3 regions of the Kitasatospora sp. NPDC057500 genome follow, and region 3 is predicted to be linked to each of the others. Evidence: riboswitches for the same ligand, from Rfam matches in the RefSeq annotation. Region 3 holds a riboswitch; each other region holds the start of a gene.
The links. A riboswitch is a leader RNA that binds a small molecule or an ion and turns the genes downstream of it on or off. The one in region 3 is predicted to bind thiamine pyrophosphate.
Positions count from the first base shown of each region.

Region 1 (10,449 bases), on a different contig from region 3:
GCGGCGTAGGGGTCGGGCTGCTGCTGGTAGGTGCCGTAGGGCTCCTGCTGGGGGTAGCCGCCGTAGCCCTGGTCGTAGCCGAAGGCCGGCTGCTGCTGGTCGGACTGCCACTGCTGCTGCTGCGGCTGCTGTTGCTGCTGGTCGTAGCCGTACGGCTGCTGCTGGTAGGCCTCGGCGTAGGCGTCCTGCTGCGGGACCGCCTGCTGCTCGTAGTACGCCGACGCGTACACCCCGTCGGCGGCCAGCTCCTGCATCTCGAACGCCGCGGTCTGCTCGACGGCCGACTCCTCCGCGAGCGCCACCGGGCCCGGGGCCGGGGCCTCCTCGACCTTGCCGACCTCGCCGACCTGCTTCACCGCGACCGCGGTCGCGGCGACCGCCGCGCCTCCGCCGGTGAGCGCGCCGAGCAGCGGCACCTTGGCCAGCGGTCCGGGCAGGCTGCCGTCAGCCGCGCGCAGCGACCACCCGGCCGCGTAGCCGCGCTTCACCGAGAGCGTCACGAAGGTCTGCCCGACCGCGAACATCGCGGCGCCCGCGCCGATCACCGGCACGGAGCCGACCGCCATCCCGCCGGCCACCGCGAGGAAGCCGGCCAGGGCGAGGCCGCGCCAGTGCAGCGGTGCCCGGTTCTGGAACAGCAGCTCGGCGACCAGCCAGAGCGCCACCACCGCCAACGCGGCGTACAGCAGCAGGTATCCGATGCCCATACCGCCCGCTACCTCCCAGTCGCGTGCCCGCGCCCGCCGCGCGTGTGCGGCGACTGTACCGGTTCAACGGCCCGGGTACCGCATCGCGTTCCCGCCGCGGGCGGGAACGCGATGCGCCGCAGATCAACGCCGGTGCAGGCCGAGGTTCTGGTAGATCTCCAGGGTCGCCGTCGAGTGGTTCAGCGTGATGAAGTGCAGCCCGGGGACGCCCTCCGCCAGCAGCCGCTCGGACATCGCGGTGGCGTGCTCCATGCCGACCGCCCGCAGCGCCGCCGGGTCGTCGACCACCGCGCGCAGCCTGGCCTCCAGGTCCGGCGGGAAGGCCGAGCCGCTCAGCTGCGGGAACCGCTCCAGCTGCTTGGCGTTGGTGACCGGCATGATCTCCGGGATGATCGGCGTCTCGCAGCCGGCGGCCACCACCCGGTCGCGCAGCCGCAGGTAGTCGTCGACCTCGAAGAACATCTGGGTGATGGCGTAGTCGGCACCGGCGCGGACCTTCGCCACGAAGTGCCGGATGTCGTCGTCCCAGTTGGTCGAGCGCGGGTGCATGTTGGGCGAGGCCGCCACGCCGACGCAGAAGTCGCCGATCCCCTTGATCAGCTCCACCAGTTCGTACGCGTAGGTGACGCCCTGCGGGTGGCTGACCCACTCGCCCATCGGGTCGCCGGGCGGGTCGCCGCGCACCGCGAGGACGTTGCGCACGCCCTGGTCGGCGTACTGGCCGATGATGTTGCGCAGCTCCGCGACCGAGTGGTCGACGGCGGTTAGGTGGGCGACCGGGGTGAGCGTGGTCTCGGTGGCGATCCGCCCGACCATGTTCACCGTGCGCTCCCGCGAGGAGCCACCGGCGCCGTACGTCATGCAGACGAAGTTGGGGTCGAGCGGTTCCAGCCGCCGGATGGCGTCCCAGAGCTTCTGCTCACCGGCCTCGGTGCGCGGCGGCATGAACTCGAAGGAGAAGGACCGCTTTCCGGCGGCCAGGAGCTCGCGGACCGTCTGCGCGCGGTCCGGTCTGGTCGAAGCGATACCGAGTGCCATGATGGCAGGTTAGCCGTCGGCGCAAGGGCGCGGACAACTTGGTCCCAATTCCTGAGACGCCGGATGGACGAGCGGTGGACTCGGGGCGAACGCCGGACGGCGCGACCGGCCGGAACCCGTGCGTACGGCTGTTCCCCTCCACCCCGGATACGCTTGCGCTGCACCCCAGCTACCTCCGGAGCCCCATCGTGACCTCGTCCAGCCACCGGCCGGCCAATCCGATTGACGTGGAGGACGTGCGCGAGCGCGTCAACGCCGCACTCGCCGGCTTCATGGACGGCCAGTCGGCCCTGCTCGGCAAGGTCTCCCCGCAACTGGAGCCCGTCACCGAGGCGCTGCGCGACTTCCTGCTCGACGGCGGCAAGCGCCTCCGTCCGGCGTTCTGCTACTGGGGCTGGCGCGGCGCCGGCGGCGCGGCGAGCGGCGAGGGGATCACCAGGGCGGCGGCCGCCCTGGAGCTGCTCCAGGCCAGCGCGCTGGTGCACGACGACCTCATGGACCGCAGCGACACCCGCCGGGGCCTGCCCTCCGTGCACCGCCGTTTCGAGGCGATGCACCGCGAGCGCGGCTGGCGCGGCGACCGCGAGCAGTACGGCGCCTCGGCGGCGGTGCTGCTCGGCGACCTGCTGCTGATCTGGTGCGACGAGCTGTTCCTGAACTCCGGCCTCGACCCGGCGGCGGTGCTGGCCGCCAAGCCGATGTTCGACCTGATGCGCACCGAGGTCATGGTCGGCCAGTACCTGGACGTGCTGGAGCCGGTCGCCGGGGACTCCACCGACCAGGGCGCTCTGGAGCGGGCCCAGACCGTCCTGCACTACAAGTCGGCCAAGTACACGATCGAGCGCCCGCTCCAGGTCGGAGCGCTGCTGGCGGGCGCCCCGCCCCGGCTGGTGGAGGCCTACGGGGCGTTCGGCCTGCCGCTGGGCGAGGCGTTCCAGCTGCGGGACGACCTGCTCGGCGTGTTCGGCGACCCGGCGGTCACCGGCAAGCCGGCCGGCGACGACCTGCGCGAGGGCAAGCGGACGCTGCTGGTCGCGCACGCCATGCGGGGCCTGCCGACCGCCGAGGCGCGGCACCTGGACGAGCGGCTGGGCGCGCCGGACCTGACTCCCGAGGAGGTCGCCGGACTGCGCGGGCTGGTGGCCCGCAGCGGCGCGCCGGAGCGGGTGGAGCAGCGGATCGAGGAGCTGCTGCGGCAGTCGCTGACCGCGCTGGAGGCCGCCCCGCTGGCGGACCCGCGGGCCCGCGAGACACTGCTGGCGCTGGCCGAGGCCGCCACCGTCCGCAAGTACTGACGTCCGCAAGAACTGACGTCCGCGAGGGCCGGCCCGCCCCCGCGGGACACGGGGCGGGACGGACGGCGGCGGCCCCGGTCGCTCAGAGCGCGCGCAGTCGGCGGGCGAACCCGGCGGCCGCGGCCCCCGGGTCGTCCGCGGCGGTGATGGCCCGGACGACCACGACCCGGCGGGCGCCGGCGGCCAGCACCTCGTCCAGGTTGCCGAGGTCGATGCCGCCGATGGCGAACCACGGCCGCTCGGTCCCGAGCTTCGCCGCGTACTCGACCAGGCCGAGGCCCGGTGCGTGGCGGCCCGGCTTGGTCGGGGTCGGCCAGACCGGACCGGTGCAGAAGTAGTCGACACCGGGTTCGGCGGCGGCCGCGTCCACCTCGGACTCGGCGTGGCAGGAGCGCCCGATCAGCACGTCCTCGCCGATGATCGCCCGGGCGGCGGGCACCGGCAGGTCGTCCTGCCCGAGGTGCAGCACGTCCGGGCCGGCCGCGTGGGCGACGTCGGCGCGGTCGTTGACCGCGAGCAGCTTGCCGTGCCGGCGGCAGGCGTCCGCGAAGACCTCCAGTGCCGCCAGCGCCTGCCTGGCCTCCAGGCCCTTGTCGCGGAGCTGGACGATGTCCACGCCGCCGGCCAGCGCGGCGTCCAGGAACTCGGCGAGGTCGCCGCGCTCGCGCCGGGCGTCGGTGCACAGGTACAGCCGCGCGTCGGCGAGCCGGGCCCGGCGGTCGGTCACGGCCGGGCCGGTCGCGGCCAGGTCGGTCACAGCGCCATCGCCTGGGCGCGGCGCTTGACCTCGGTGGCCCGGTTCTCCCAGAGCGCCTGGACGGGGGTGCCGGGCAGCGACGGGTCCTCGCTGAACATCCACTCGAGGATCTCCTCGTCGCTGAACCCGCTGTCGCGCAGCACCGTCAGCGTGCCGATCAGGTGCTTCACCGGGCCGGTCTCGTCGATGAACGCCGCCGGGACCTGGAGCGACTTGTTGGGACCGCGGCGGACGGCGATCAGGTCACCCTTCTTGACCATGTTGCGGACCTCGGTGACCACCAAACCCCACTTCTCGGAGATGTCGGGGAGGTACAGCCACGCGGGGACCAGGGCTTCAATCTTGGCTTCGATCTCACTCACAAGCACCAGACTGCCACCTCGGCGGCCCGCCGCGCACCAACCGGGGCCGCCGCCCGCCGCTACCGGGCAGCGAGCGCCGACTTCAGCGGGACCTCCGGGTCGGCGGCGCGGGCCGGGTCGAGCACGGCGCCGCGCTCGATCAGCCGCCGGCCCTGGGTCAGGTCGCGCGGCCGGTCCACCGCGAGCAGCGCGCGCAGCGCTCCGTCGCGCAGCCAGAGCACCGACCAGCCGGCGCCGCCCGGCGAGCCGCGCCACAGCAGCTCGTCGCCCGCGCCGTGCCGCCCGGCGTACTGCACCATCCGCCCGAACTGCTCGGACCAGAAGTACTGCACCGGGTCGTACGGCGGCGCGTCGGTGCCGAGCAGGGTGGCGGCCGCCGCCTCGCCGGACTGCAGGGCGTGGTCCCAGTGCTGGACGGTCAGCCGGGTGGCGGAGCGCGCCGAGGGGTAGCTGACGCAGTCGCCGGCGGCGAGGACGCCGGGCACGGTGGTGCGCAGCCGCTCGTCGACCAGGACGGCGCCGACGGCGTCCAGGGCGACCCCGGTGCCGGCCAGCCAGCCGGTCGCCGGGCGGGCGCCGACGCCGACCACGACCTCGTCGGCGGGCAGGTGCGAGCCGTCGGCGAGCAGCACCGCGCCCGGTTCGACGGCGGTGACGCCGGTGCCGCAGCGCAGTTCCACGCCGGCCTCGGCGTACCAGGCGGCCATCGCCCGGCCGACCTCGGCGGGCAGCGCCCCGGGGACGGGCGCCGGGCCGGCCTCGACGACGGTCACCTCGCAGCCGGCCGCCCGGGCGGCGGTGGCCACCTCGGCGCCGATCCAGCCCGCGCCGACCAGCACCAGGCGCAGGCCGGGGCGCAGCAGCGCGCGCAGCGCGAGCGCGTCGTCCAGGGTGTGCAGCAGGTGGGCGCGCTCGGCGCCGGGCAGGACGCGCGGCTCGGCGCCGGTGGCGATCACCAGCGCGTCGTACGGCTCGTCCCCGGCGTCGGTGTGCAGCACGCCGGCCGTGCCGCCGGTGCCGCCGGGGGTGAGGCCGGTGGCGCGGCGGCCGGTCAGCAGTTCGACGCCGAGCCGGTCGAAGTCGAGGTCGAGGGCGGGGTTGTCGGTCTTGCCGAGCAGGACGTCCTTGGAGAGCGGCGGCCGGTCGTACGGCGCGTGCGGCTCCTCGCCGACCAGCGTGATCCGCCCCTGCCAGCCGTCGCGCCGCAGCACCGCGGCGCACTGCGCCCCGGCCAGCCCGGCGCCGACCACGACCACCCGATCCGTCTGTCCCGTTCCGCTCAGCTCAGCCACGCCCGTCACTGTACTGAGCCCGGTCCCGGTCCCCTGGTCCTAGGCCCTCAGCAGGCGCCTTCAGGGGGCGCACCCCCCGGAGTTAAGGTGGGGGCACCATCGCGGGAGCCCGGCGGACCGGGCTGAGAGGCGGGCTGGCACGGCCTGCGACCGTCCGAACCTGATCCGGGTCATTCCGGCGAAGGGAGAACAGTCTTGACACGCCTGGTACGGGGCGCCCACGCCGAGGTGCTGGTCATCGGCGGTGGGATCATCGGACTCGTCGTCGCCTGGCGGGCGGCCCAGCGCGGACTGCGCGTCCTCCTGATCGATGCCTGGCCGGGCCACGGCGCCGCCGACGTCGCAGCGGGCATGCTCGCCCCGGTCACCGAACTCCAGTACGGCGAGGAGCCGCTGCTGCGCCTCGGGATGGCCTCCAACGAGCGGTACGCCGCCTTCGCCGCCGAACTCACCGAGGCGAGCGGCGGCCACGGCACCGGCTACCGGCAGTGCGGCACCGTCGCCGTCGCCCTCGACTCCGACGACCGCGCCGAACTGCGCGAGCTGCACGCCTTCCACCAGCGGCTCGGCCTGGACTCCCAGTGGCTCACCGGCCGCGAGGCCCGCCGGCTGGAGCCGATGCTCGCCCCCGGCGTGCGCGGCGGCCTGCACGTCACCGACGACCACCAGGTGGACGGCCGCCGGCTGGCCGAGGCCCTGCTGCACGCGTGCGAACGGGCCGGCGTGGTGGTGCACCGCACCGAGGCCACCGAGCTGCTGGTCGAGCACGACCGGGCGACCGGCGTCCGGCTGGCCACCGAGGAGACCGCCACCGCCGACCAGGTGGTGCTCGCCGCCGGAGCGCGCAGTCACCTGCTGCCCGGCCTGCCCCCGGACGTGCTGCCGGCGATCCGCCCGGTCAAGGGCCAGGTGCTGCGGCTGCGGGTGCCCGAGGCGTACCGGCCGTTCCTCTCCCGCAACGTGCGCGCCGTCGTCCGCGGCGGCCACCTCTACCTGGTGCCGCGCGAGAACGGCGAGCTGGTGGTCGGCGCGACCACCGAGGAGCAGGGCTACGACACCACCGTGACCGCCGGCGGGGTGTACGAGCTGCTGCGCGACGCGCACGAGCTGGTCCCCGGCATCACCGAGCTGCCGCTGGTGGAGACCGGCGCCGGGCTGCGCCCCGGCTCGCCGGACAACGCGCCGCTGCTCGGCCCGACCGCGCTGCCCGGCCTGGTCGCCGCCACCGGCCACTACCGCAACGGCGTGCTGCTGACCCCCGTCACCGGCGACCTGGTGGCCGAGTACCTGGCCACCGGCGACCTGCCGGAGCTCGCCCGCCCGTTCTCCCCCACCCGATTCACGAAGGTCCCGGCATGAGCCCCCGCACCAGCGACATCCCCCTGAGCGTCAACGGCGAGCCCCGCGAGGTACCCGCCTCGACCACCCTGGCCGAGGTGGTCGCCACCCTCAGCCAAGCGCACTCCGGCGTCGCCGCCGCCCTGAACGAGGCCGTGGTGCCGCGCGCCGAGTGGCCGCGCACGCCGCTGTCGGCGGGCGACCGGATCGAGATCCTCACCGCCGTCCAGGGAGGCTGACCGATGGCCGACGACCTTCTCACCATCGCCGGGACGTCCTTCTCCTCCCGGCTGATCATGGGCACCGGCGGCGCCCCCAGCCTGGAGGTCCTGGAGCAGGCGCTCCGGGTGTCCGGCACCGAGCTGACCACGGTGGCGATGCGCCGGGTGAACACCGCCACCCAGGGCTCGGTGCTCGACGTGCTGACCCGCAACGGCATCCGGGTGCTGCCCAACACCGCCGGCTGCTTCACCGCCGGCGAGGCCGTGCTCACCGCCCGGCTGGCCCGCGAAGCGCTCGGCACCGACTGGGTGAAGCTGGAGGTGATCGCCGACGAGCGGACCCTGCTGCCCGACCCGATCGAGCTGCTGGACGCCGCCGAGACGCTGGTCGACGACGGCTTCACGGTGCTGCCCTACACCAACGACGACCCGGTGCTGGCCCGCAAGCTGGAGGACGTCGGCTGCGCGGCGATCATGCCGCTGGGCTCGCCGATCGGATCCGGCCTCGGCATCCGCAACCCGCACAACTTCCAGCTGATCGTGGAGGGCGCGGGCGTCCCGGTGATCCTGGACGCCGGCGCCGGCACCGCCTCGGACGTCGCGCTGGCGATGGAGCTGGGCTGCGCCGCGGTGATGCTGGCCTCCGCCGTCACCCGCGCCCAGGACCCGGTGCTGATGGCCGACGCGATGCGGCACGCCGCCGAGGCCGGCCGGCTCGCCCACCGGGCCGGCCGGATCCCGCGCCGCTTCCACGCCGAGGCCTCCTCCGCCATGGCCGGCCGCGCCGACCTGGACACCCGCGAGCATCCGGCCTTCTAGCTCCGGGGGCGGGCCGGACAGCTCGTCCGACCGTCCTCCCGGTGTCACAAACCGGGCACAGAGCGGCCCCGGGGGCGGTGTCCCCCGGGGCCGGCGAACCGCCACGCCCTAGACTCGCCGGGTGGACATGGCATTGCGCGACCCCCTGATCGGTACCCTGCTCGACGGCCGGTACCGGGTCGAGCGGCGGATCGCGGCCGGCGGGATGTCCACCGTCTACCAGGGCACCGACACCCGCCTCGACCGGATCGTGGCGCTCAAGGTGATGCACCCCTCGCTGGCCGGCGACACCGCGTTCACCACCCGCTTCATCCGCGAGGCCAAGGCCGTCGCCCGGCTCGCCCACCCCAACGTGGTCAACGTCTTCGACCAGAGCGCCGACGGCGCGCACGTCTTCCTCGCCATGGAGTACGTGCCCGGCGGCACCCTGCGCGACCTGCTGCGCGACCGCGGCGCGCTCTCCATCCGGGCCGCCCTGGACATCCTGGAACCGGTCCTCGCCGCCCTCGGCGCCGCCCACCGGGCCGGGCTGGTGCACCGCGACGTCAAGCCCGAGAACGTGCTGATCACCGACGACGGCCTGGTCAAGGTGGCCGACTTCGGCCTGGTCCGGGTGCTGAACGCCGCCGACGGCGCCACCACGTCCACCACCGCGACCGCCGGCACCGTGCTCGGCACCGTCTCCTACCTGGCGCCCGAGCAGATCCGCCCGGGCGCCGAGACCGACCAGCGGGTGGACGTCTACGCGGCCGGCATCCTGCTGTACGAGATGCTCACCGGCTCCCGTCCGCACACCGGCGAGAACCCCGTCCAGGTGATGTACCGCCATCTACACGAGGACGTCCCGGCGCCGTCCGCCGCCGTGCCCGGCGTGGCGCCCGCGCTGGACGCCATAGTGGCGGGCGCCTGCGCCCGGGACCGCGCGCACCGCCCGCACGACGCGGTCGAGCTGCTCGCCGCCCTCCAGCGGGTCCGCCGCGGGCTCACCCCGGCCCAGCTGGACGCCGAGCCGCCCGCCTCCACCCGCCCCAGCCCGCGCCACCCCACCGGCGAGGCCACCGCGGTGCTCACCCCGGTGCTGCCGCCGGCGCCCCCGGTCGAGCGCACCAGCGTGCTGGACGTGCCGCCGGACGTGATGGACCAGCTGCTCACCGAGCCGCGCCCGTACGACGAGCCGGCCCCGGTGCGCGCCGCGCGGCGGCGCCCCCGCTCCACCGGGCGCCGGCTGCCGCGCGGGCCGCTGATCTGGACGGCCGTCGTCACCGCCGTGGCCCTGCTGGTCGGCGGGGCGACGTACGCGATCTCCGGCGCGGTGTACGGCACGGTGCCGGGCGTGCTCGGCAAGAACCGGACCGAGGCGGAGCGCATCCTGGACGCGGCCGGCATGCACGGCAAGGTCTCCGAGGTGTACAGCGAGTCCGTCCCGGTCGGCCAGGTGATGGCGGCCGACCCCGGGGTCGGCACCCGGACCAGGAAGAGCGACGCCGTCACCCTCACCGTCTCGCGCGGGCCCAAGCGGATCGCCGTCCCCGACGTGGTCGGCCGCCCGTCCGCCCAGGCCTCCTCGACGCTGACCGGGGCGCAGCTGACGGCCGGCACGGTGACCGAGACGTACAGCGACAGCGTCGCCGAGGGCGCGGTGATCAGCAGTTCGCCGGCGGCCGGGCAGCAGGTGCCGGAGAACACGCCGGTGGCGCTGGTGGTCAGCAAGGGCATGGTGCCGGTGCCGGACGTCACCGGGATGTCCAAGGAGGCCGCGGAGAAGGCGCTCCAGGCGGCCGGGTTCGCCATGCAGAGCAGCGGGGTCAACCTGTTCGGCACCGGCAAGGTGACCGGCCAGTCCCCGGCGGCGGGCGAGCGGCGCCCGCAGCGCACCGTGGTGACGGTCAACTTCCCGTTCCTGTAGGCCCGGGGCGCCCGCTACCGCAGCGGGCCGTCGCCGGGCTCCTCCTGGTGGGAGTAGCGCTGCTCGCGCCACGGGTCGGCCCGGTTGTGGTAGCCGCGCTCCTCCCAGAAGCCGCGCCGGTCGGCCCGCATGTACTCGATCGCCCGGACCCACTTGGGGCCCTTCCAGGCGTACAGCCGGGGGACGACCAGCCGGACCGGGAAGCCGTGTTCGGCGGTGAGCGCCGCGCCGTCGCGGTGGGTGGCGAGGAGGGTGTCGGGGGCGGCGAAGTCCTCCAGCCGCAGGTTGGCGCTGTAGCCGTACTCGGCCCAGACCATGACGTGGGTGACCCCGGTGTCCGGCGGGACCAGGTCGAGCAGGGTGGCGGCGGCCACGCCGGTCCACTCGCCGTCGAGGACGGAGAAGCGGGTGACGCAGTGCAGGTCGGCCCGGACGGTGGTGCGCGGCAGGGTGTTGAAGCCCTCGAAGTCCCAGCTGCGCTTCTCCGCCGAGGCGGTGGCGCCGAACACCTGGAGGTCCCAGGTCAGCGGCTTGAAGCGGGGCACCGGGCCGTAGTGCAGGGCGGGCCAGCCGCGCTGGACGCGCTGGCCCGGCGGGAGCCTGGGGTCAGACGGCGGCGGCGGTTCTTGTTCGGACTGACCCATGGATCCATGGTGACAGACGGCGGGTGGCGCCAGGCGCGCGCCCCTTCACCGCACCGCACGCCCGCTCGTA
Region 1 is NZ_JBHVER010000124.1:10,401-20,849, reverse strand. It holds gene ACFU74_RS24160 (hypothetical protein) at 1-707, opposite strand, end outside; gene metF (methylenetetrahydrofolate reductase [NAD(P)H]) at 831-1,745, opposite strand; gene ACFU74_RS24150 (polyprenyl synthetase family protein) at 1,934-3,040, shown strand; gene thiE (thiamine phosphate synthase) at 3,123-3,797, opposite strand; gene ACFU74_RS24140 (Rv2175c family DNA-binding protein) at 3,794-4,159, opposite strand; gene ACFU74_RS24135 (NAD(P)/FAD-dependent oxidoreductase) at 4,219-5,451, opposite strand; TPP riboswitch at 5,543-5,655, shown strand; gene thiO (glycine oxidase ThiO) at 5,647-6,810, shown strand; gene thiS (sulfur carrier protein ThiS) at 6,807-7,028, shown strand; gene ACFU74_RS24120 (thiazole synthase) at 7,032-7,829, shown strand; gene pknB (Stk1 family PASTA domain-containing Ser/Thr kinase) at 7,957-9,735, shown strand; gene ACFU74_RS24110 (molybdopterin-dependent oxidoreductase) at 9,750-10,379, opposite strand.
Region 1: another riboswitch for thiamine pyrophosphate. It lies ahead of thiO (glycine oxidase ThiO); the one in region 3 lies ahead of ACFU74_RS27335 (purine-cytosine permease family protein).

Region 2 (7,108 bases), on a different contig from region 3:
GAACGTCAGTCGGCCAGGGGCAGGTAGACCTTGTTGCCCTGGGCCTTGAACTCCTCGGACATGGCCTGCATGCCGGCCAGGGCCTCGGCGTCGTAGCCGGAGGCGACGGCGGTGGCGCCGTCGCCGTGCTCGTCGCGGATCTTCTGGGAGATCTTCATCGAGCAGAACTTCGGGCCGCACATCGAACAGAAGTGGGCGGTCTTGGCGGGTTCGGCGGGGAGGGTCTCGTCGTGGAACTCGCGGGCCGTCTCCGGGTCGAGGGCCAGGTTGAACTGGTCCTCCCAGCGGAACTCGAAGCGGGCGTCGGAGAGGGCGTCGTCCCAGGCCTGGGCGCCGGGGTGGCCCTTGGCGAGGTCGGCGGCGTGGGCGGCGATCTTGTAGGTGATGACGCCGGTCTTCACGTCGTCGCGGTTGGGCAGGCCCAGGTGCTCCTTGGGCGTGACGTAGCAGAGCATCGCGGTGCCCCACCAGGCGATCATCGCGGCGCCGATGCCCGAGGTGATGTGGTCGTAGCCGGGCGCGACGTCGGTGGTGAGCGGGCCCAGGGTGTAGAAGGGGGCCTCGTCGCAGATCTCCTTCTGGAGATCCATGTTCTCCTTGATCTTGTGCATCGGGACGTGGCCCGGGCCCTCGATCATCACCTGGACGTCCTTGGCGCGGGCGATCCGGCCCAGTTCGCCCAGTGTCTGAAGCTCGGCGAACTGCGCCTCGTCGTTGGCGTCGGCGATCGAGCCGGGGCGCAGGCCGTCACCGAGGGAGAAGGTGACGTCGTAGCTCGCGAGGATGTCGCAGAGCTCCTCGAAGTTGGTGTAGAGGAAGTTCTCCCGGTGGTGCGCCAGGCACCAGGCGGCCATGATCGAACCGCCGCGCGAGACGATGCCGGTCTTGCGGCGGGCGGTCAGCGGCACGTAGCGCAGCAGCACGCCGGCGTGCACCGTCATGTAGTCGACGCCCTGCTCGCACTGCTCGATGATCGTGTCGCGGTAGACGTCCCAGCTCAGCTCCTCGGCCTTGCCGTCGACCTTCTCCAGCGCCTGGTAGAGCGGCACGGTGCCGATCGGCACGGGGGAGTTGCGCAGGATCCACTCGCGGGTGGTGTGGATGTTGCGGCCGGTGGAGAGGTCCATGACGGTGTCGGCGCCCCAGCGGGTGGCCCAGGTCATCTTCTCCACCTCCTCCTCGATCGAGGAGGTGACGGCGGAGTTGCCGATGTTGGCGTTGATCTTCACCAGGAAGTTGGTGCCGATGATCGCCGGCTCGACCTCGGGGTGGTTCACGTTGACCGGGATGACGGCCCGGCCGCGGGCGACCTCCTCGCGGACGAACTCCGGCTCCAGGCCCTCGCGCAGGGCGACGAACTCCATCTCGGGGGTCACGATGCCGCGCTTGGCGTAGCCGAGCTGGGTGACGGCGGCGCCGTCGCGGCCGCGCAGCGGGCGGCGCGGGCGGCCGGGGAAGACGGCGTCCAGGTTGCGCAGGTCGCCGCCGCGCGGCGCGGTGTGCCGGATGCCGTCGTCCTCGGGGCGCGCCTCGCGGCCGTCGTACTCCTCGACGTCGCCGCGCAGGCGGATCCAGGCGTCGCGCAGGGCGGGCAGGCCGCGCCGCACGTCCGGCTCGTAGTCCGGGTCGGTGTACGGCCCGGAGGTGTCGTACAGCGGGACGGTCCTGCCGTTGGTGAGCACGACCTCGCGGTACGGCACGCGCAGGTCGGGGCGGGACCCCTGGCGGTGGGCCTTGCGCCAGGCCGGGGTGGGGTAGCCGGTGCCCGCGCTGGTGACGGCGGTCCCGTTGCCGGACTGCGGGCGGGCAGACTGCGGCTGTGCCTCAAAGGTGGTCATCGGACCTCAAACTCCCTACGCCGGCATTACCCGGTCAGGTTCCTGCGGTCGACGCAGCCTCCGGTCCGTCCGTCGACGTCCCGTTCAGCGCCCTCTCAGCCCGGTGCTCCGAGCTCCCGCGTCCGCAGGCGGTGTTGCCCGCGCATGACGTCCAACACCGTAGCGAGCCGATCGCCGGAGGTCCAGAGGGGGTCCTGGAGGGGGAACGCCGAGGTCCGGACGGTGAACGGGGGACGGGAGGCCTCCTCTGCGGGCAGACTGGCCCCGTAGTCGACGAGTCGAGGAGGCCGGCGTGGTCGGGAGCACGGGGCGGGTCACCGGGGCGGTTGGCGCGGGGCTGGTCGGCGAGGTGATGGTGCACGTTCCGGAGCGCCGGGGCACCGAGGCGTTCCTCGCCTACCTGGCCGTGCCGGGCGAGCGGCTGACGGTCGGGACGCCGGTGGTGGTGATCGAGTACCAGCCGCCGAGGACGGTGTACGTGGCGCCGATCGGCCCGTGACGCCCCGATGACCTTCCGGTGACGACCTTGTGACGGACCGTCATGTCACTTCCCTTTCCCCCGGATCGGCCCGGGCGGACAATCCGAATCGGCGCATCTCCAGCGCCGGAAGGGGGAGTTGAACCATGGGCTACATCGTCGCCGGGGCGGTCGCCGCGGCACTGGTCGTCGGGATCACGCTCTTCAAACTCATGTGGCGGGTGGCGGAGCCGAACGAGGCGCTGATCATCTCCGGTTCCCGGCACCGCACCGAGGGGGTCGGCGACGGTCTGGGATTCCGGATCGTCACCGGGCGCGGCACCCTCGTCACCCCCGGCCTGCAAGGGGTCCGGCGGCTCTCGCTGGACCTCAACGAGGCCGAGCTGAACGTCGAGTGCGTCACCACGCAGGGCATCCCGGTGCGGGTGAAGGGCGTGGTGATCTTCAAGGTCGGCGACGACGAGGTGTCGATCGCCAACGCCGCCCGCCGCTTCCTGGACCAGCAGAAGCTGATCAGCCAGCGCGTCCACAACGTCTTCGCCGGCCACCTGCGCTCGATCGTCGGCGGGCTCACCGTCGAGGACATGATCCGCGACCGCGAACGGCTCACCGGCGAGACCAGGGCCGCCTCCGGGCTGGAGATGGAGAAGCTCGGGCTGATCATCGACACCCTGCAGATCCAGGAGATCATCGACCCGACCGGCTACATCAAGAACCTCGCCATCCCGCACGCCGCCGCCGTCCAGCGGGACGCCCGGATCGCCCAGGCCGAGGCGGACCGGCTGGCCACCGAGGCCGAGCAGGAGGCCGCCGCCCGCAAGGCCGAGGCGACCCGCAACAGCGAGATCCAGCAGTCCTCGTACCAGGCCGAGATGGACACCGCCACCGCCCGCGCCCGGCAGGCCGGGCCGCTCGCGGACGCCGCCGCCCGGCAGGAGGTGGTGGTCCAGGAGACCCGGGTCGCCGAACTGGAGGCCCGGCGCAAGGAGCAGCAGCTCCAGATCGACGTGCGCAAGCCCGCCGACGCCCGCGCGTACGACACCCGCACCAGCGCCGAGGCCGCCCGCGACGCCCGGATCTCCGCCGCGCAGGCGCAGGCCCGGGAGACCGAGCTGGCGGCGGCGGCCGAGGCGAGCCGGGTGCGGGTCGCGGCCGAGGCGGACGCCGAGGCCACCCGGCTGCGCGGTCTGGCACAGGCCGAGGCGACCACGGCGACCGGGCAGGCGGAGGCGTCCGCGGCCGAGGCGCGCGGTCTGGCGGACGCCTCGGCCGCCCGGGCGATCGGGCTGGCCAGGGCCGAGGGCATCAAGGCGCGGGCCACCGCCCTGTCCGAGAACCAGGACGCGGTGGTCGCCCAGGAGTTGGCCGAGCAGTGGCCGCAGATCGTGCGGGCCGCCGCGGAGTCCTTCGGCAACGTCGAGCACATGGTGCTGCTCAACGGGGCCGACGGCATGGGCGAGTTGTTCGCCAAGGCGCTCGCGATGGGCGGCACCGGGCTCGGACTGGCCCGCCGGCTGCTGTCCACGGTCGGCCCGGACGGCGCCGCCCCGGCGGCCGCGGTCCCGGCACCGACGGCGGTGGAGACGGTCCCGCTGGACGCGGTACCGGCGGACGCCGTGCCGGTCGACGCCCTGCCCGCGAACTTCGCCGGCCCGGCCTCCGAGCAGGGCTGACCCGCTCTGGGTAGCCCGGCTGCGGCCGCCTGAGTACCCGTACTCAGGCGGCCGCGGCCGGGCGCACCGGACGATGGGCACATGCATCCAGCAGCCACCGCACGGATCGGCATCACCGCCGTCGGCTCCCAGCTCCCCGACCGTCGGCTGACCTCCCGGCAGCTCCAGGACGAGATTACCGCCGGCGGCCGACTGCGCCTGCCGGAGCGGACCTTCGAGAAGGCCACCGGCATCGTCACCCGGCACTTCGCCGCCGACGACGAGTACGCCTCCACGCTGGCCGTGGCCGCCGCCAGGCGCGCCCTGGACGCCCGCGGCCTGCACCCGCTCGACATCGACCTGCTGCTCTTCGCCTCCGCCACCCGGGACGTCGCCGAGCCCGCGACCGCCCATCTGGTGCAGGACGAACTCGGCTCCCGTGCCCACGCGTTCGACGTCAGCAACGCCTGCAACAGCTTCCTCAACGGGATCGACCTGGCCCGCGCGATGATCCTGGCCGGCCGGGCCCGGCGTGCCCTGGTGGTCACCGGCGAGACGCCCAGCCGGGCGATGCGCCGCGACCCGAGCGGCGCGGAGCAGTTCCGCGAGGGCTTCGCCGGCTACACCTTCGGCGACGCGGGCGCCGCCGTGGTCGTCGAGGCCGTACGGCGCGGCGGCATCCTCGACGTGGAGACCGAGACCGCCTCCGAGCACTGGCGGACCGGCGGCATCCCGGGCGGCGGATCGCGCCACCCGCGCGGCGACGAGTACAGCTACTTCCGGGGCGGCGGCACGGAGTTGCGCGAGGTCTTCGAGAAGACCGGCCGGCACGTCCTGACCCGGGTGGCGGCCCGCACCGGCTTCGGCTGGGACGACTACGCCCGGGTGCTGGTGCACCAGGTGACCGTCCCCTACCTGGAGCGGTTCGTCGAGGTCACCGGGGTCCCGGAGGAGAAGCTGGTGGTCACCGTGCCGGAGGTGGGCAATGTCGCCAGTGCCACGATAGGACTCCAACTCGATCGAATACACGGGGCGTTGGCGCCCGGTGACAAGGTGCTGATGGTCGGCCTCGGCGGCGGCGTCAGCCTGATGACGATGGTCTGGGAGGCGTCTTGACCGGGCTCTGGGTGATCGTCCCCGCCTACCAGGAGGAGGCCAGGATCACCGGCACCCTGAACGCCCTCGCCGCCCAGCGGGACCGGGGCTTCACCCTGCTGGTCGCCGACAACGGCTCCACCGACGGCACCGTGGACGCGGTCCGCGCCTTCGCCGCCCGGGCGCCGTTCCCGGTCGAGGTGCTGGTCGAACCGGAGAAGGGCGTCGGTTCCGCGGTCGACACCGCCTTCCGGCACGCCATCGCGCACGGCGCCGCCCTGCTCGCCCGCACCGACGCCGACTGCCTGCCCGAACCCGGCTGGACCGCCGCCGCCCGGGCCGCGCTGCTCGACGGCGGCGGGCTGGTCTGCGGCCGGGTCACCGCCCGCCGCGACGAGCACGGGCCCGCCGGGCGCGCCGTCTTCCTGACGCTGGTCGCGCTCGGCGCGTTCTTCGGCCGGATCCGGCCCGCGCACCGGCGCCGGCACGGCTACCTCACCCCGTACCGGATGCACGCGGGCAACAACATGGCGATCACCGCCGAGCTGTACCAGGCGGTCGGCGGCATGCCGCGCCGCCCCTCGCCGACCGACCGGATGTTCATCAACCGGATCCGCCGGCACACCACCGCCATCGTCCACCGCCGCGACATGGTGGTGCAGAACTCCACCCGGCGGATCCGCGCCTACGGGGTGGTGGGCACCGCCCGCTGGTACCTGGAGCGCGGCGCCGGCCCCCGCGCCGTCGACGTCCGCTGACCCCCCGCCGCCGACCCCCGCCGAATCCCGAGGACCGCTCGTGCTCGACCGGCTCGCCCACGCCCTGCGCACCGACCACCCCGAACGCCCCGCCGTCCTGCGCCACACCCGGCTCGGCAGCACCCGGGTGCGGATCCGCCGCGGCGAACTCGCCGCCCTCGCCGACAACTACGCCGTCGCCCTGCGCGCCCGCGGCCTGCGCGACGGCGACACCCTCGGGGTCGCCGTCCGCCCCGGCCCGCGCGCCCTCGCCGTCCTGCTCGCCGCGCACCGGCTCGGCCTGCGCGCCGCCGTCCTCGACCCGACCGCGGGCCCCGACGTGCTGGCGGCCCGGCTCGCCCTGGCCCGGCCCGACCTGGTGCTCGCCGACGCCGCCGCCCAGGCGGTGGCCGGCTGGGCCGGACCGCTCGCCCGCCGCGCCGACCTCGCGCTGCCGCCGCTCGGCACCCTCGGCCCGGTCGCCACCCTCGGACGGCGGCTGCCCGGCTGCGCCCCCCGGCTGCGGACCAACCCCTTCGGCGCCTCGGTGCCGAGCGTCCCCGGACGGGACGCCCCGGGACGCGACGCCGACGCCGTCATCGTCTTCACCTCCGGCACCACCGCCCGCCCGCGCGCCGTCGTGCACTCCCGCAGCGGCCTGGCCGCCGGACTGGACACCGTCACCGCGCTGGTCGGCCCCCGGCCCGGCACGGTGGTGCTCGGCGGCACCTTCTTCGTGCTGGTCCCCGCACTCACCGTCGGCGCCGCCGTGGCGCTGCCGGCCCGCGAACCCGCCGCCCTGGCCCGCCAGCTCGACCGGCTCGCCCCGGCCCACACCTACCTCACCCCGCCGCAGCTGCGCGCCGCGCTCGGCGCCGGGGCCCGGTTCACCGGCCGGGTCTGGACCGGTTCGGCGCCCGCCGACGCGGCGCTGCTGCGCCGGGTCAAGCAGGCCGGGGCCGAGCAGGCCTGGAGCGTCTACGCGCTCACCGAGCTGTTCCCGGCGGCGGCCGTCGAGGAGGCCGAGAAGAGCGCCTTCGACGGACCCGGCGACCTGGTCGGCGCCCCGCTGCCGGGCGTGCGCACCGACCTCGGCGAGGACGGCGAACTGCTGCTCACCGGCCCCGGCGCCCGGCACCGCTACCTCGGCGAGGAACCCGGGCCCTGGGTGCGCACCGGCGACCGCGCCGCACTCGACCCGGACGGCCGGATCGTGCTCGCCGGCCGGCTCAAGGACATGGTGCTGCGCCGCGCCGAGAACATCTACCCGGGCCTGTACGAACCCGCCCTGCACCTGCCCGGCGTCGA
Region 2 is NZ_JBHVER010000289.1:132-7,239, forward strand. It holds gene thiC (phosphomethylpyrimidine synthase ThiC) at 6-1,838, opposite strand; TPP riboswitch at 1,834-1,968, opposite strand; gene ACFU74_RS34610 (hypothetical protein) at 2,131-2,337, shown strand; gene ACFU74_RS34615 (SPFH domain-containing protein) at 2,463-3,989, shown strand; gene ACFU74_RS34620 (3-oxoacyl-ACP synthase III family protein) at 4,071-5,084, shown strand; gene ACFU74_RS34625 (glycosyltransferase family A protein) at 5,081-5,821, shown strand; gene ACFU74_RS34630 (class I adenylate-forming enzyme family protein) at 5,862-7,108, shown strand, end outside.
Region 2: another riboswitch for thiamine pyrophosphate. It lies ahead of thiC (phosphomethylpyrimidine synthase ThiC); the one in region 3 lies ahead of ACFU74_RS27335 (purine-cytosine permease family protein).

Region 3 (10,449 bases):
ACGGGTGCCAATGCGCGACAACCCACTGCGCGAAGACCCGAGGAGCCGGCCGGCGGCCCGGGCGGCCCGGCTGGCCGGGGCCCTGACGGCGGCCACCGGGCACCACTGGCCCGTAGTCCCCGGTGCCGTCCTGCTCACCGGCGGACACTGCTCCTGCGGCGAGCGGGACTGCCCGGTCCCGGGCGCCCACCCGCACGACCCGCCGCTGCTCGCGGCCACCACCGACGCCCGGATGGTGCGCTGGTGGTGGGAACGGCGCTACCCGGACGCCCCGGTGCTGGTCGCGACCGGCCGGGCGGTCTGCGCGGTCAGCCTGCCGGCGACGGCCGGCGCCCGCGCGCTCGCCTATCTGGCCGCCCTGCGGCTGCGGCTCGGCCCGGTGCTGGCGATGCCGGACCGCTACGCCATGCTGGTCGCCCCCTGGTCGCTCGACGCGCTCGGCGAGATGCTCGTCCAACTCCCCTGGGTGCCCGGATCGTTGCGCTACCACGGGGCCGGCGGCTTCCTGCCGCTGCCGCCCGGCGGCGGGGACGGCGACCGGGTGCGCTGGGTGCTGCCGCCGCGTCAGGGTGCCGACGGCGGCGTCTGGCTCCCGCAGGTCGAGCCGTTGCTGGGCGAGTTGGTGGCGGCGGCGGTCCAGCTGGACAGCGGCCGCTCGGCGTACTGACGTGCCGTCGCCGGCCTACTGATCGGGCACGGCCGACCGGTCCCGGCACGGGATGTCCGGAAAACAAAAGATCCGGCCGCTGGCGACGGGGGATGCACCAGCGACCGGACTCTTTAGACAGTAACAAGGATCCGCGCCCGCGCCAATTTCCAAGACGCCCTCGCAGCCCGGAAATTGCGGGTCACGGGCGCCAATGTGACGCGTATCACGTTCGATCCGCCGGATGTGCCCGGCGTTCCGTCCCGCCTTTAGTTCAGGGTGACCTGACGGTTCACCAGGTTCGCGCGGGCCCGCCGCTCGTCGGCGGTGAGCGGGGCCGGGTCGGCGAGCGTCGCGGCGAGCCGCTCGGCGAACTCCGCGGCCGGCTTCTCGCAGTCGGCCGCGGTCATCCCGAGCGGCAGGTCCCAGACCGGGACGGTCAGGCCGTGCGCCCGGAACGAGCCGACCAGACGGGTGTCGGGGCCGATCGCGGACTGCTCGGCGGCGGTCAGCCGGGCCAGCGCGTCCAGCAGCCGCTCCTCCGGCACCGTCATCACCCAGCGCAGGTGGTTCTTCTCCGGGGTGCCGCACCAGTAGGCCGAGTCGACGCCGGCGAGCTTCTCGGTGGGGATCGCCGAGGCGTTGGCGCGCTCCAGCGAGGCGGCCACCTCGCCGGTCGCGGTCTCGGCGTCCTCCAGCCAGAACTCGAAGCCGGTGTGCACGGCCGGCTCGAAGGCGGAGGTGGTGTCCAGCAGGTCCTGCAGCCGACGGCCGCCCGGTACGGTCCGGCGGGCCGGCACCGGGGTGCCGGGCTCGGTGGCCAGCGCCAGCTCCAGGGCGTCCGCGAGGTCGCGGCTGAGGTCGCCGGAGGACGACTGGGTCTGCAGGCCCAGCAGGATCGAGCCGTCCTGGCGGCGCAGCGCGGGCCAGGCCAGCGGCAGCACGGTGGCCAGGGTGACGGACGGCACCTCGCCGGCGGCGGTCTCGGCCACCCCGGCGGCCAGCGTCAGCGGCACGGTGGCGGCGGGCACCAGCTCGCGCAGTGCCACCCAGTCGGCCTCGCCCGGCAGGCCCTCGAACGGGCGGTGCACCAGCTCCTGGACGGCGTGCGAGGCCTCGCGGCCGTGGCAGGCCTTGTAGCGGCGGCCCGAGCCGCAGGGGCAGTTGTCGCGGGCCCCGACCACGGGGATCTCGCCCGTGGCGACGGGGGTGGACTGGCTGCGCTGCGGCGCCTTCTTGGCGGCCTTCTTGCCCATGGTGCGGCTCTCCCGGGAACGGTGGTGTTGTGCTCCCGGCAGCCTACTGACGTTCCTCCGGCGCGTGGGCGTGCGCCGGGGCGGGGGGCGGGGGCGGGCCCGCCGTGCCCGCTGCCCGGGCGCGCCGCGGGTGCCCTGCCCGCCGTCCTGCCGCCGTGCCGTCCTGCCGCGCTGTTCGCCGCGCTGTTCGGTCGTCGTGGTCGGTCGCGCTGTTCGGTCGTGGTGGTCGTCAGCCGCCGGTGCGCCGGGCGTGCCGGGCGCGGGCCGGCAGGGCCGCCCACACGGTCACCTCGCCGGGGGCGTCGCGCACGCCCCAGTCGCTGGCGAGCTGGTCCACGATGCTCAGCCCGCGGCCGCCGTGCGAGGTCAGCGAGGGGCTGGACGGCGACGGCCGGGTCTGCGCCCCGCCGTCCGTGACCTCCAGGGTGAGCACGCCGTCGGCGTGCATCTGCCAGCGGACCAGGACGCCGCCGGCGTCCTCGCCGGCCTCGCCCGGCGCGGTGACCGGCCCGCCGGTCCGGGACCGCCCGCCGACCAGCAGCGGTCCGACGACCTCGGCGCGGGCGCCCCGGCCGAGTGCGGGCAGTGGCCCGAGCGGACGGGCGTAACGACAAGCGTTGCTCAATAGTTCGGAAAGGATCAGAACAGCATCATCAATGACCGGTTCCGGTATCTCGCGGTCTCCCAGATCTCGACGCAGTCGGCGCCGTGCGACCCCGACACTCGCTGGGCCGTGCGGCACTGCCATGGTCGATGAAGTCGGCACTTCACGCGCCACCATCAACGCCACCCCCGGACCTCCTTCAGCGTATGCCGAGGGATGGATGCCCCTTGGCAATACGTCGGAAACGACCGCGCGGCGATCCCGCGCGGACATTTCAGGCCCGTCCACCGTCGGTGCGCGACAGGTGATTCGGTGCTCACCCTCCGTCGTGAAACTGTATGAATTGCGACAGAAATCGTTGCCGAAAGGTTTGAGTCCCTACCAAGGTGGTCAACGGCTGGTGGTGGTTGAACGGTTCACCACAGCGGTACCACGAATCACGCCATTACCACCGGGCTCAGCGGCCGAGCTGGGCCAGGACCTCGGCCGGGCGGTTGGTGATGATCGCCGACACCCCGAGCTCCAGGCAGAGCTCGACGTCGGCCGGCTCGTCCACGGTCCACACGTGCACCTGGTGGCCCAGCTCGCGCAGCCTGGTCACCAGCCCCGGCCGGGCCCGCACCAGTTCGATGCCGGGACCGGCGATCCGCGCCCCGCCCGGCAGCGGCGCGCCCGGGCGCAGCCGTCCGCGCAGCACCAGGCCGCGCTCGAACAGGAACACCCGGGGGTACTGCGGCGCGGCGGCGGCCACCCGGGCCAGCGCGACGGAGGAGAAGCTCATGATCCGGGCGTTGACGCCGTGGCCCCCGGCGGCCGCCGCACCTCCGCCGGCGCCGCTCCCGCCGCCGATCCCGAACCGCTCCAGCACCCGCAGCAGCTCGGACTCCACCCGGCCGCGGAAGCGCACCGGGTGCTTGGTCTCGATCGCGAGGTCCACCGGGCGCCCGCAGTCCACGACCAGCTCCAGCAGGCTCTCCAGCCGCAGCACCCCGCGCAGCTCCGGGTCCTCGCTCGGCCGGCCGGTCTTCCAGGCCCCGAAGTCGTGCGCCTCCAGCTCCGCCAGCGTCATCGCGGAGACCGTGCCCCGGCCGTCCGAGACCCGCCCGATCCGCCGGTCGTGCACGCAGACCAGCTGCCCGTCGGCGGTCACCCGCACATCGCACTCCAGGGCGTCCGCCCCCTCGGCGAGCGCCCGGCGGTAGGCGGCGAGGGTGTGCTCGGGCAGGGCGAACGAGGAACCGCGGTGGGCGATCACCTGGACGGGCGGCGCGGTGCGGGCCGTCGCGGGCGAGACATCGGGGCTGGTCACGCCCTACACGATAGGACGCGGACATGACGCGGAGGCGAAGACGGCCCCAACCCGAGGGGCCGTCTTCGCCTCCGCGTCCGGGGCCGGGCGGGCGTCAGCGCGCGGCGGCGGCCCGGTCCCGGGTGAGCGGGGTGAGCGCCCAGGTGGCCAGGGCCGGCACCAGGAAGCCGAACAGCGAGGCCGAGGTCCACTCCTGCGGGGTGAAGTGCACCGCCTCCTGCGCGGAGGTCCAGAGGTCCGTCCACCAGCCGGCCACCGCGGTCGGCGCGATCAGCTGGTAGGTGGCGAAGCCCAGCGCCCACGGCAGCAGCATCAGCCAGCGGGACGGCGCGTCGGCGGAGAGGTTCCAGCCGCGCCGCCCGGCACCGAGGAAGTAGTCGACCGCGAGCACCGCGAACATCGGCACGAAGACCGAGCCGATCAGGCCCAGGAAGGCGTAGTAGGACTCGGTGAACTCGGTGATCTGCAGCGCGAGCACGGTGATCAGCGCACCGGTGCCGCCCGTCAGCACCCGGCGGTCGACCTTCGGCAGCAGGTTGTGGATCGACATCGCGGTCGAGTAGACGTTGGCGAAGGACTGGTCGGTCTCGCGCAGCACCAGCACCAGCAGGAACAGCCAGCCGGCCCAGACGCCGAGGAACGAGTCGAAGATCCGCTCCGGGTCGCCGTCCGCCTGGAGCAGCGCCATCAGCCCGAGCACGTAGCACCAGACCTGCGCGATCGTGTAGCCGGAGAAGCTGCCCCAGAACGCCGCGCGCGGGGTGCGCGAGTGCCGGGTGTAGTCGGCGGCGAGCGGCACGAAGGAGATCGACACCGCGATCATCGCGTCGGTCGCCGGCAGGAAGCCGTGCCAGTTGCCCGCGCCCGGGTCCGGGACGCCGTGCCGACCGAGCTGGACGGTGAAGTAGACCATCGCGACCGCCACTGCCGCGGCGACGAAGCGGCGCAGCACCGCGATCGCGCCGAGCGGCCAGATGGTCAGCGCGGTGGTCAGCGCACCGGCCAGCACGACGAAGACCCAGCGGTAGCCCTCGGTGCCGACCACGGTCTGCGCGCCGAGCGCGATCGTCAGCAGCTCGTAGACGCCCCAGCCGACGCACTGGACGATGTTGAGCACCGTCGGCACGTAGGACAGCCGGGTGCCGAACAGCCCGCGCAGGTTCGCCATGGCGGGCGCACCGGTCCGGGCGCCGATCAGCGCGGCCACGCCGAGCATCGCGGTGCCGACCACGGTGCCGGCCACGATCGCGGTCACGGCGGCGGCCAGCGACAGTTCGCTGCCCTTGGCGCCGAGCACGGTCGCGGCGGTGGTGAAGCCGATCAGCGAGACGCCGAGGTTCATCCAGAGCGCGAAGTGGTCGCGGAAGCGCAGCGTGCGGGGCGGCTCGGTGTCCAGCACCAGCGGTGCCTCGGTGCGGCCCGCGGGCTCCAGGACGGCGGTGGCCGCGCCGTGGGAACCGGCGGCGGTGCCCGCGGCGTCCTGCCGAGGGGGGACGCCCGGGGACGAGGGCGCGCCGGAGGACGAGGATGGCGAAGCAGGCGGCATGGCCGATTTCTCCCTACGCCGGCATTACCCGGACAGGTTCCGGCGGTCTGCGCCCCCTCGACGGCCGTCCACGGGACTCCGTGGCGTACGGTCGACCGGCGCACTCTCAGCCTGGTGGGTCCAAGCTCCCGCGTGTCAGTTCGGAGCGACAGGCTAGTCGGCGACGGGGAGAACGCCAAGGCGGGAGGGGTCGCGCACGGCGCTGCGGCGGTCGTCGGGCCCGGCTAAGGATTCTTATGAGTTCTTCAGAAGGGTCCTTACGGCAATCGAATCGGGTGTGCGAAAAACTATGGTTGTTGGTCCTGTCAGCTATGGAGGTCGTCCGTGAGCACCGAGCGCGAGGTTGGGCCCACCGGGTCGCAGGGGGAGCAGCCCTCCGGCGGCCAGGGGGCGGTGGGTTCCGCTTCTGACGGTCCGGCGCAGCAGCCTGCGGCCGACCGGCCGTCCTCCGCCCAGCCGGCCGCCGAGGCGGGCTCCGGCGGGTTCACCCCCACGCTGGCGTTCAGCAAGGTCGCCGCCCCGGAGCCGGCCGCCGCCCCGGCGCCCGCCCCGGCCGCCGAGACCGGGTACCTCGACGCCCCGCCGCCGGTCCTGCCGCCCGCCGCGCCCGCGGCCCCGGTCGCCCCGGCGGCGCCCGTCGCCGCCCCGCACGGCGGCAACCCGTACGCGACCCCGGCCCCGGGTACGCCGGTTCCCCCGGCGCTCGCCGCGCACGACCCCTTCGCCGCGCACGACCCGTTCGCCGCGCCCGGCGCCCCGCAGGGCCCGGGTGCCACCGGCCGGCACCACCACCCGTTCGGCGCCGGGCAGCCGCTCGGCGGCTGGGGCGCCCCGCACGACATCACCCCCGGCGCGCCCGGGGGCCCCGGTGGTCCCGGCGGCCCGCTCGGCTACCCGGGCGAGTACCCCGGCGCGCCGGTCCCCGGCGGCCCGCGCAAGAAGCGCGGCGGTCTGATCGCCCTGGTCACGGCCGTCGCCCTGGTGGCCGGCGTGGCCGGCGGCGCGGTCGGCGTGGCCATCGCCGACCGCGACGACAGGACCGTCAGCGCCAAGGCCGGCCGAACCTCCACCACGGTCCAGGCCAACAACTCCCAGAAGAACGAGGCCGCCCCGGGTTCGGTCGCCGGCATCGCGCAGAAGGCGCTGCCCAGCGTCGTCACCATCAAGGCCCAGGGCAACGGCGAGTCCGGCACCGGCACCGGCTTCGTCTTCGACACCGAGGGCCACATCCTCACCAACAACCACGTGGTCGCGCCCGCCGCCTCCAGCGGCGGCAAACTGACCGTCAAGTTCGCCGACGGGTCCTCCTACCCGGCCTCCGTGCTGGGCCGCGCCGAGGGCTACGACGTCGCCGTCATCAGGCTCGACAACCCGCCCAAGGACAAGCTGACGCCGCTGCCGCTGGCCGACTCCGACAAGGTGAACGTCGGCGACTCCACCATCGCCATCGGCGCGCCGTACGGCCTGGAGTCCACCGTCACCACCGGCATCATCAGCGCCAAGGACCGCCCGGTCGCCTCCGGCGACGAGACCGGCGCGCAGTCCTCGTACATGAACGCCCTGCAGACCGACGCCTCCATCAACCCCGGCAACTCCGGCGGCCCGCTGCTCGACTCCGGCGGCGGCGTGATCGGCATCAACTCGGCGATCCAGTCCAACGCCTCCAGCAACGGCCGGGCCGGCTCCATCGGCCTCGGCTTCGCGATCCCGATCAACCAGGCCAAGTGGGTCGCCGACACCCTGATCAAGACCGGCAAGCCGGTCTACGCCAAGCTCGACGTCCTGCGCAACGACGACTACAAGGGCGACGGCGCGCAGATCCAGACCCGCGACATCCAGGGCCAGCCGGCCGTCACCCCCGGCGGCGCCGCCGACAAGGCCGGCCTCAAGCCCGGCGACGTCATCACCAAGCTCGGCGGCAGCCCGATCGAGAACGGCCCGGCCCTGGTCAGCAAGATCTGGACGCACAAGCCCGGCGAGACCGTCGACGTCGAGTACACCCGCAACGGCCAGACCGCCACCACCAAGGTCACCCTCAGCGAGCGCGTCGGAGACAACTGACCCCCACCCCGCCCCGGAAACCCGGTGCACCGAACCCCGCCGGACCCGTTAGGCTGACCTCCGCCTGGAGAGCTGCCCGAGCGGCCTAAGGGAACAGTCTTGAAAACTGTCGTGCGGTGACCCCGTACCGTGGGTTCGAATCCCACGCTCTCCGCCGGTAGGAGAAGAACCACCTGCTCAAGGCGGGTGCCGACTGAGGTCGGCACCCGCCTTCGTGCTGTTCGGGGTGGGGTGGGGAGGGGGTCGTATTCACCTGAACGGGGGGTTTGGGGCGGGTGTGTCCGCGTGTGGGGGTGTGGGGTCCGTCTATCCGGGCGTAAGGGGCGAACTGCCCTGGGCCTGGCGAGGAGAGACGGATGGCCTGGTACCCCGGTGCGGAGAAGATGGAGCTCCAGCCCGAGTCGGACGAACAGCCGGCGATCACGCCGACGCAGGTGATCTTCCACAGTGTGGCGGCGCCGTGGACGCCGCGGCGGATGTACGAGTACTGGAGGGACTCCACCAATCTGGAGTCCCACTTCGGGGTCGGGTACGACGGCTCCGTGGGGCAGTTCATCGGTACCGAGACCCGGGCCGACGCCAACATGCACGCCAACCGCAGGGCGGACGGAACCGGTGCGGTGAGCGTGGAGACGGCCAGTGACGACCGGAGCACCGATCCGTGGACGAACGCGCAGGTCAACGCGCTCGTCGCGCTCGGGGTGTGGCTGCACCGGCGGCACGGCATTCCGCTGCGGATCTGCCCGGCGTGGGACGGGCCCGGCTTCGGGGTGCACCGGATGTTCCCCGAGTGGTCGAACGGCGGGACGGCCTGCCCGGGGGACGTCCGCGTCCGGCAGTTCCGCGAGGTCGTGATGCCCGGCATCGTCGCGGTGGCCGGCGGGGCGCCGCTGCCCCCGCCGCAGGGCGGGTCCGGGCCCGCCCGCTACCGGGTGACCGTCAACGGCCTGGAGTACGGCTACGGCGCGCACGGGCCGCAGGTCAGGGAGGTCGGCGAGGCGCTGGTCCGGCAGGGCTTCGGCCGGCACTACCGGTCCGGGCCCGACGAGGACTGGCGGGACGCCGACACCCTCAACTACCAGGACTTCCAGCACGCCCTGGGGTACTCGGGACCGGACGCCGACGGCGTGCCGGGCGAGGACTCGCTGCGCCGGCTGCTGGGCCGGCTGCCCTCGCCGCGGCGGGTCTCGCTCGCCCACGTGGTCGCGGCGGCACGCACCGACCCGGGGGCCGAGCAGGGCCACCAGACCCACGGCGGCGAGGTGCGGATCGTCGAACAGGCCCTGGCGGACGAGGGGTTCCTGGAGCAGCGCTGGGTGGACGGCTCGCTCGGCACCCGCTCCGTGCAGGCGTACGCCGCCTTCCAGCGCAGCCTCGGCTACTCCGGCGAGGACGCCAACGGCATCCCCGGCCAGCGCAGCCTCCAGGTGCTGGGGCAGCGGAGGGGGTTCGACGTGACGGACTGACGTGACGGACGGGGGTGGCGAAGCCGGTGCTTGACCGTGACACCGTGTGAGGGTCTGCACTGGAGGAACCATGTTGAACATCGGAGACTTCGCCAAGCACGGCCGGGTGTCGGTCCGGATGCTGCGCCACTACGACGCCCTCGGGCTGCTCCGGCCGGCCCGGGTCGACCCGGCCAGCGGCTACCGCTGCTACGAGGCGGCCCAACTGGCCCGGCTCAACCGGGTCATCGCCCTCAAGGACCTCGGCTTCACGCTGCACCAGGTGCGGGCCGTCCTGGACGAGGAGGTGGACACGGCCGAGCTGCGCGGGATGCTGCGGCTGCGGCGGGCCGAGCTCGCCGCGGCCATGGCCGCGGACGCCGAACGGCTGGCCCGGGTGGAGGCGAGGCTCCGGACGATCGAGAGCGAGGGGACCATGTCCACGCACGATGTCGTGGTGAAGCGGGTGCCTGCGGTGCGGGTGGCCGAGCTGACCGGGGTCGCGGCGGGCTACGAGCCGCAGGACATCGGGCCGGTGATCGGCCCGCTGTTCGACGAGCTCTGCGGCCGGCTGGCGGCGGCCGGCATCGGCCACGCCGGGCCGTCCGTCGCCCGCTACGAGGACACCGGGGACGGCGACGGCTCGGTGCTGATCCGGGTGGCCGTGCCGATCCCCGCCACGGTCGACCCGGCCGGGGAGCACGGCTTCGCGGTGGTCGACCTGCCGGCCGTCGAGGAGGCGGCGACCGTGGTGCACCGCGGCTCGATGGACGCCTCCCTGGGCGCCACCCAGGCACTGGCGCGCTTCATCGACGAGAACGGCTACCGCTCGACGGGGTACGCCCGCGAGCTCTACCTGGAGTGCCCGGAGGAGGAGGCGGACTGGGTGACGGAGTTCCAGGAGCCGGTGGTCCGCGGGTAGTCGCAGGGGCCGCCCGCGCCGGAGCGGCGTACTTGCCGGGTGGACGGGCGGCGGGCAGAGTGCGAGGGCGGGCGGCGTGAGCGGAGGCGGCGATGAGTGATCTGACGGACCGGCTGGCGGAGGGCCTCCCGCCCGGCGCCCTGGCGGTGGATCCGGACGTGACCGCCGCCTACCGGCACGACATGGCGGGCTTCTGCCCGGCCGGCACGCCCGCGGTGGTGGTCTTCCCGGAGACCGTCGAGCAGGTGCGGCACGTCATGCGGACCGCCACCGCGCTGCGCGTGCCGGTGGTCCCGCAGGGCGCCAGGACCGGGCTGTCCGGCGCGGCCAACGCCGTCGACGGCTGCATCGTGCTGTCGATGGTGAAGATGAACCGGATCCTGGAAATCGACCCGGTGAACCGGATCGCGGTGGTCGAGCCGGGCGTGGTCAACGCCGAGCTCTCCCGGGCCGCCGCCGCCTCGGGGCTCGCCTACCCGCCCGACCCGTCGAGCTGGGAGTCCTGCACGATCGGCGGCAACATCGGCACCGGCGCGGGCGGCCTGTGCTGCGTCAAGTACGGGGTGACCGGCGAGTACGTGCTCGGCCTGGACGTGGTGCTGGCCGACGGCCGGCTGCTGTCCACCGGCCGCCGGACGGCCAAGGGGGTCGCCGGCTACG
Region 3 is NZ_JBHVER010000158.1:445-10,893, forward strand. It holds gene ACFU74_RS27315 (bifunctional DNA primase/polymerase) at 11-667, shown strand; gene ACFU74_RS27320 (DUF5926 family protein) at 916-1,902, opposite strand; gene ACFU74_RS27325 (ATP-binding protein) at 2,132-2,692, opposite strand; gene ACFU74_RS27330 (glycerophosphodiester phosphodiesterase family protein) at 2,964-3,815, opposite strand; gene ACFU74_RS27335 (purine-cytosine permease family protein) at 3,910-5,361, opposite strand; TPP riboswitch at 5,355-5,503, opposite strand; gene ACFU74_RS27340 (S1C family serine protease) at 5,686-7,422, shown strand; tRNA gene ACFU74_RS27345 (tRNA-Ser) at 7,489-7,576, shown strand; gene ACFU74_RS27350 (peptidoglycan-binding protein) at 7,779-8,888, shown strand; gene ACFU74_RS27355 (MerR family transcriptional regulator) at 8,959-9,789, shown strand; gene ACFU74_RS27360 (FAD-binding oxidoreductase) at 9,882-10,449, shown strand, end outside.